DNA from 2 places in the Variovorax sp. RCC_210 genome. Region 1 is predicted to be linked to the other one. Evidence: riboswitches for the same ligand, from Rfam matches in the RefSeq annotation. Region 1 holds a riboswitch; the other holds the start of a gene.
The links. A riboswitch is a leader RNA that binds a small molecule or an ion and turns the genes downstream of it on or off. The one in region 1 is predicted to bind thiamine pyrophosphate.

Region 1 (3,399 bases):
ACGACGTGGTCGATGTGCTGCTGCAGGCCGGCGGCGACAGAAAGCGGCTGGCGTCGAAGCGCATCGCCAGCCGCAACCTGCACGGCACGGGCTGCACGCTGTCGTCGGCCATCGCCGCGCACCTGGCGCTGGGCGAAACGCTGCCCGACGCCGTTGCGCAGGCGCGCGCGTACATCCTCGGCGCCATGGCGGCCGGTGCGGGCGTGCAGGTCGGTGCCGGCCATGGCCCGCTCAACCACGGCTTCGCGCCAGTGCCGACGCGCCGCCTGCCGCTGTAGCTTCTATAGCCGCCGGCTTGGGCCGGCTGAGCCAGGCCAGCACAAAGGTCGCGGCCAGCGTGGGCAGCGCCGAGCCGAACTGCGGCGCCCACTTGGCGAGCGCGTGGTAGGCGGCGATGCCCGCGATCCAGATCAGCGCCGCCGGCACGTCCACCTTGCGCGGCGACGCCAGCGACACCGACCGGCCGCTGCCCAGGCGCCCGATGATCACGCCGTACAGCGGCACGAACACCGAGCTCAGCATCAGCAGGAAGGGCTCCAGCGTGTGCATCGGCAGTACCAGCGCCAGCGCGATGCACAGCGCCGCCAATAGCAGGCCCCAGCGCTTCACGCTCCAGCGCGGCAACAGGCTGTGTGTGGACACAGAGCCCGAGTACACATCGCCGTACGCGTTGTCGAGCTCGTCGATCAGGATCAGGCCCAACGCCACCAGCCCGCCCTGCGCCAGCAGCAGGGCCATGACCAGCTCCGTGCCCGGCTCGGCCACGCTCACCACCATCACGCCCAGCGCGTAGCACCACACGTTGGCCAGCGCGTAGCCGATCCACGTGCCGCTGAAGGCGCTGCCCAGGCCGCCTTTGCCTGCGGCGTTGCGCTTGCCGTGCCGCGCGTAGTCGGCCACCAGCGGCAGCCACGAGACGGGCATGGCGATGACCAGGTCGAGCGCGCCGAACATGCCCATGCTGCCGTCGCCCGGCCGTGCCCAGAAGGCGTCCAGCCCCTTGGCCTGCAGCCGCGTGGCGAACTGCCAGCTGAGCCACAGCAGCGACAGCACCACCAGCGGCAGGCCGAAGCGGCTCACGAAGCGGCGCACCAGCTTCACCATCGAGCCCGCGAGCAGCGCCAGCAGCACCGCGCCCCACAGCAGCGTGGTCAGCACGCCGCCCCAGGTGGTGGCGATGGCGGCAACGAACACCGACTGGCCGATGGCCTGCGTGCCCTCGCGCATGACCACCAGCTCGAAGGTGGTCCAGCCCACCAGCTGCACGATGTTCAAAAGCACCGGCAGCCGCGCGAAGGCGCTGCCGTACGTCGCGTGCATCAGCCCGGCGCTGGCCAGTCCGCTTTCGCAGCCCAGGCGCGCTGTCCAGGCCAGCAACCCGGCGCCCAGGCAGGAGCCCAGCACGATGGCGATGGCCGCGTCGCGCGTGCCCACCGCCGGCACCAGGTACGCGCCGATCTGCATCACCAGCAGGCCCACGCCCAGGCTGAACCAGAGCGAGGCGTGGTCGTGCCAGCCGAACACGCGCTGCGACGCGGGCAGCGGTGTCAGTGCCTCGTTGTTGTTGCCGTTGTCGTCGAATGCCATCCGTTTGCTCCAGTGCAAAGGTTTGGCAGGTGGGCGGGGCCCGGGTGGCGCGGCCGTCACGCGTTGGAAAACACGAGAGAGCGAGAGAGGTCACCGGACCAGCTTCCCTGCGCGAGGATTACCTCAATCAGGTTCAAAGGGACTTTCTCAGCCGGACCGCAAGCAGCCCAGCACCCCTAGCAAGTGCGCCGTGGTGAACCTCGGCGCAGGGCGGAGTTTATCCGCTGCGCTGAGCCCGCAACGCCGGGCGTGGCTTTTCGGGGGCGTACAAACCCGGCCGCGCCCGCCGAACCATTCCTTACAAACTGCAAGCAGAATCGCCCGAGGGAAGAAAAAGAACGAGGGCGCGCGCCACGCCGCGCGCGAAGAGGAGCCAGGGCCCGTATGCCAGACGATTTCACACGCACCCGCATGCGCCGTTTCCGTGTCGACGTCGGCACCATCGTCTGCGCCGTCGCGCTGGTGCAGTCGCTGCTGCTGGTGGCGCTGGGGTACTGGGCGGTCGAGCGGCTGGTGTCGAAGGTGGGCACGGCCGCGCACAAGATCAACCACGACCGCGTGGAAGACAACGTGCTCGCGTTTCTCGCGAAGACCGAGGCGGTGATGCGCTCCATCGGCGATTCGCCCAGCCTGCACGCGGCCGGGGAAGACGGCGAGCAGACCGCCGAAATGCTCTGGACGCTGCTGGAGCAGACCCCCGAGCTCGACAGCCTGAACGTGGCCACCGACGACGGCCACCTGGTCTCGGCGATGCGCTACCCGGCGCCGGCCCTTCGCCAGGTGCTGCGCGGGCCGGCCTTCAGCACCGAGACCTGGCAATACAAGCGCTCGCCCGATTCCGAAGGCGGCGACGCCAGGCAGCGTTTTGCCACCACCCACATCGCCGCCTACCGCAGCGACTACGACCCCACGCAGCGCACCTGGTTCGTGGACGCCCTGAAGGCCAAGGGCCCGACGTGGACCGCGCCCTTTCTCTCGGCCGCCGCGCGGGAGCTGGCGATCAGCCATGCATTGCCCGCCGGCCGTCTCGACGACGAGGGCCGCACGCAGCACATGGTGGTGGCCGCGAACGTGTCGCTCGGCCACCTGTCGAAGCTGGTGCGCGTGTTCGGTGAACTGGGCCATGGCGAAAGCGCCTTGCTGAGCGCCGACCACCACGTGCTCGCGCGCAGCGACCAGCCCCGTGTGGTGCGCCAGCTGGAGTCGCCCGACACCGACGACGGCGTGCTCGGCGCGCTGCATGCCCACATGCTGGCGGCCGGCACGGCGGGCGGCGTGGACGATATGGCCTTCTCCATCGAGCACCAGGGCCGGCGCTACCTGGTGCAGACCTCGCACGTTCCGTCGACCAGGTGGCAGCTGGTGAGCTGGGAGAGCGAAGACCTGCTGCTGGGCGACCTGCAGCGCACGGTGCTGTGGGCGCTGCTGCTCACGTTCGCGTTCCTGGCGGTGGCGCTGTTCATTTCGCTGCGGCTGTCGAAGCTGGTCACCCGGCCCATCGAGAACCTGTCGCGCGTGGCGCGGCGCATCGGCCGGCTGGAGCTCGACAACCTGCCGCTGGAGGCCAGCCGCGTGCTGGAGATACAGCATCTCAACCAGGCGCTGGACGAGTCGGCGCGCAGCCTGAAGGCCTTCAGCAAGTTCGTGCCGGTGGACATCATCAAGCAGCTCGTCGCCGAGGGGCAGGCGCTGGCGCCCAGCGGCGCGCCGCGCCGCATCACGGCCATGTTCACCGACGTGGAAGGCTTCACGTCCATCTCGGAGTCGCTCGATGCCGACGTGCTGGTGAAGCAGCTCACCGAATACTTCAAC
Region 2 (3,399 bases), on a different contig from region 1:
GGTTGAACTGGTCCTGCCAGCGGAACTCGAAGCGCGCCTTGCTCAGCGCGTCATCGCGCGAGCGCGCGCCCGGGTGGCCCTTGGCCACGTCGGCCGCGTGCGCGGCGATCTTGTACGCAATGATTCCCTGCTTCACGTCGTCGCGGTCGGGCAGGCCCAGGTGTTCCTTGGGCGTCACGTAGCACAGCATCGCGGTGCCGGCCCAGCCGATCATGGCCGCGCCGATGGCGCTGGCGATGTGGTCGTAGCCCGGCGCGATGTCGATGGTCAGCGGCCCCAGCGTGTAGAACGGCGCTTCGTGGCAGTGCTTGATCTGCTCGTCCATGTTGGCCTGGATCATGTGCAGCGGCACGTGGCCGGGGCCTTCGATCATGGTCTGCACGTCGTGCTTCCACGCGACCTGCGTGAGCTCGCCCAGCGTGCGCAGCTCGGCGAACTGCGCCTCGTCGTTGGCGTCCGCGCCCGAGCCCGGGCGCAGGCCGTCGCCCAGCGAAAAGCTCACGTCGTACGCCTTCATGATGTCGCAGATGTCCTCGAAGTGCTCGTAGAGAAAGCTCTCCTTGTGGTGCGCGATGCACCACTTGGCCATGATCGAGCCGCCGCGCGACACGATGCCCGTCATGCGGTCGGCCGTGAGGTGAATGAACGGCAGCCGCACGCCGGCGTGGATGGTGAAGTAGTCGATGCCCTGCTCGGCCTGCTCGATCAGCGTGTCGCGAAAGATCTCCCACGTCAGGTCTTCGGCCACGCCGCCCACCTTTTCCAGCGCCTGGTAGATGGGCACGGTGCCGATGGGCACGGGCGAGTTGCGCACGATCCAGTCGCGCGTGGTGTGGATGTTCTTGCCGGTCGACAGGTCCATCACGTTGTCGGCGCCCCAGCGAATGGCCCACACGAGTTTTTCGACCTCTTCCTCGATGCTCGAGGTGACGGCGGAGTTGCCGATGTTGGCGTTGATCTTCACCTTGAAGTTGCGCCCGATGGCCATCGGCTCCACTTCCGGGTGGTTGATGTTGGCGGGAATGATGGCGCGGCCGCGGGCCACTTCGTCGCGCACGAACTCGGGCGTGATGATGCGCGGAATGGTGGCGCCCATCGGGTTGCCCCGCACGCGCGTGGCGCGTTCCTCGTTGGCGAGGTACTCGGCCATCCACTCGCGCTTGCCGTTCTCGCGCAGGGCCACGTACTCCATCTCGGGCGTGACGATGCCGCGGCGCGCGTAGTGCATCTGCGTGACGTTCGCGCCCGACTTCGCGCGGCGCGGCGTGCGCTGCAGCGCCGCGGCACCGGCGCGCAGTTCGGCCAGGCGTTGCGCATCGCGGTCTTCGTTCTTCGCGCCGTCGTCCAGCGCGTGGTGCGTGCGGCCCTGGTAGGTCTCGGTGTCGTCGCGCTCGGCGATCCACGCGGCGCGCACGTCGGGCAGGCCGCGGCGCACATCGATCTCGACCTTCGGGTCGGTGTAGGGGCCCGAGGTGTCGTACAGCGACACGGTCTCGCCGTTGGTCAGCTGCACGTCGCGCACGGGCACCAGCAGGTCGGGCCGGCTGCCCGGAATCACGCACTTGTGCGACGCCGGAAAGGGCTCGCGCGTGAGCGAAAGCAGCGTGGTGAACTTGTCGGGGGCATTCATCGGGAGGCACTCCTTGTGGGGGAAAGGGTGCTCCGCAATCGCTCGATGGACTTCGGCAAGGCCCGTCACTGAAGGGGGAGTGACGGACCGAAGTCAGGGAGTGCAGCTCTTCTTACGCCGGTATGACCCGGATCAAGTTCGCGGGTCGGCAGCTTTGCCATCTCAGCACGCCACATGCGTGCACCCCGGAGCGGGGCCGATTGTGCGAGCCTCGGCCCGGCGCGTCAAGCCAGGGGCAGTTGCAGGTCGCCGTCGAGGTAATACCAGCGCTCGCCCTCGCGCACGAAGCGGCTGCGCTCGTGCAGCCGGGTGGCGGCGCCGGTGGCCGCGCTGCGCTGGCGGGCGACGAACTCGACCTCGGCGTGCTCTGCGTCGAGCACCGAGCGCGAGCGGATGTCCAGCCCCAGCCACTTGACGCCCGGCTCGAACTCGATGGCCGCCGGTCGCCGGGCCGGGTCCCAGGTGGCGAGCAGGTAGGCCCCGCGCTCCAGCACGAAGGCCGTGTAGCGCGAGCGCATCAGCGACTCGGCGTCGGGCGCGGGGGTGTTGTCGAAGTCGTCGAGGTAACGGCCGCAGCACATTGCGTAGGCAATGGGCTTGTCGCGGCGGTCGGTGCGCCCGCAGGGGCAAGGTCCGGTGGTGGGATCGTTGGCGCTCATGAAGACCGCTATTGGAACACCTTGCGCACGAAGCGCCGAGAGGGCAAGCCCGGAGGCCGCCCGCCCGGCTTGCCCTGGCTCAAGCCAGCGCGCGCTGGATCAGCAGCTTCTGGATGTCCGAGGTGCCTTCGTAGATCTGGCACACGCGCACGTCGCGGTAGATGCGCTCCAGCGGAAAGTCGTTCACGTAGCCATAGCCGCCCAGCGTCTGGATGGCCGCGCTGCACACGCGCTCGGCCATCTCGCTGGCGAAGAGCTTGGCCATGGCGGCCTCCTTCAGGCAGGGCCGGCCGGCGTCGCGCAGGCTCGCGGCGTGCCAGATGAGCTGGCGCGCGGCCTCGATCTGCGTCGCGCACTCGGCCAGGCGAAAGCCCACCGCCTGCTGGTCGAAGATCGAACCGCCGAAGGCCTGGCGCTCCTTGGCGTAGGCCAGCGCCACGTCGAAGGCGCTGCGCGCCATGCCCACGCTCTGCGCGGCGATGCCGATGCGCCCACCCTCGAGCGCGCCGAGCGCGATCTTGTAGCCTTCGCCCTCCGCGCCGATGAGGTTCTCGCGCGGAATGCGGCAGCCGTCGAAGTTGATCTGCGCGGTGTCGCTGCTGTGCTGGCCCAGCTTGTCTTCCAGGCGGGCCACGTTGTAGCCGGGTGCGTTGGTGGGCACGATGAACGCGCTCATGCCGCGCTTGCCCGCGCCCTTGTCGGTCACCGCGATCACGATGGCCACCTGGCCGTTCTTGCCGCTGGTGATGAACTGCTTCACGCCGTCGATCACGTAGCCGTCGCCGTCCTTGCGCGCCGTGGTGCGCAGGCTCGATGCGTCGCTGCCGGCCTGCGGCTCGGTGAGGCAGAAGGCGCCGAGCATCTGCCCCTGTGCCAGCGGCTCCAGCCACTGCTTCTTCTGCTGCGCGTTGCCGTAGCGCATGAGGATGGCGTTGACCGGGCAGTTGGTCACGCTGATCGCGGTGCTGGTGCCGCCGTCGCCGGCCGCGATTTCTTCCAGCACCAGTGCCAGCGTGAGGTAGTCGAGGCCGGCGCCGCCGTGCTCCTCGGGCACGCAGATGCCGTAGGCGCCCAGCGCGGCAAGGCCTTGGTGGGCCTCCTTGGGAAAGC

Region 2: it holds a riboswitch for thiamine pyrophosphate, as region 1 does, so the genes downstream of both, thiC (phosphomethylpyrimidine synthase ThiC) here and AB6807_RS07175 (cytosine permease) in region 1, are expected to answer to the same signal.

Annotation. Positions count from the first base shown of each region.
Region 1 is NZ_JBFUPJ010000001.1:1,520,085-1,523,483, reverse strand. Features, by position in the region: gene thiD (bifunctional hydroxymethylpyrimidine kinase/phosphomethylpyrimidine kinase) at 1-278, shown strand, start outside; gene AB6807_RS07175 (cytosine permease) at 232-1,587, opposite strand; TPP riboswitch at 1,675-1,775, opposite strand; gene AB6807_RS07170 (adenylate/guanylate cyclase domain-containing protein) at 1,999-3,399, shown strand, end outside.
Region 2 is NZ_JBFUPJ010000016.1:195,585-198,983, reverse strand. Features, by position in the region: gene thiC (phosphomethylpyrimidine synthase ThiC) at 1-1,630, opposite strand, end outside; TPP riboswitch at 1,723-1,828, opposite strand; gene AB6807_RS32810 (YchJ family protein) at 1,855-2,289, opposite strand; gene AB6807_RS32805 (acyl-CoA dehydrogenase family protein) at 2,369-3,399, opposite strand, start outside.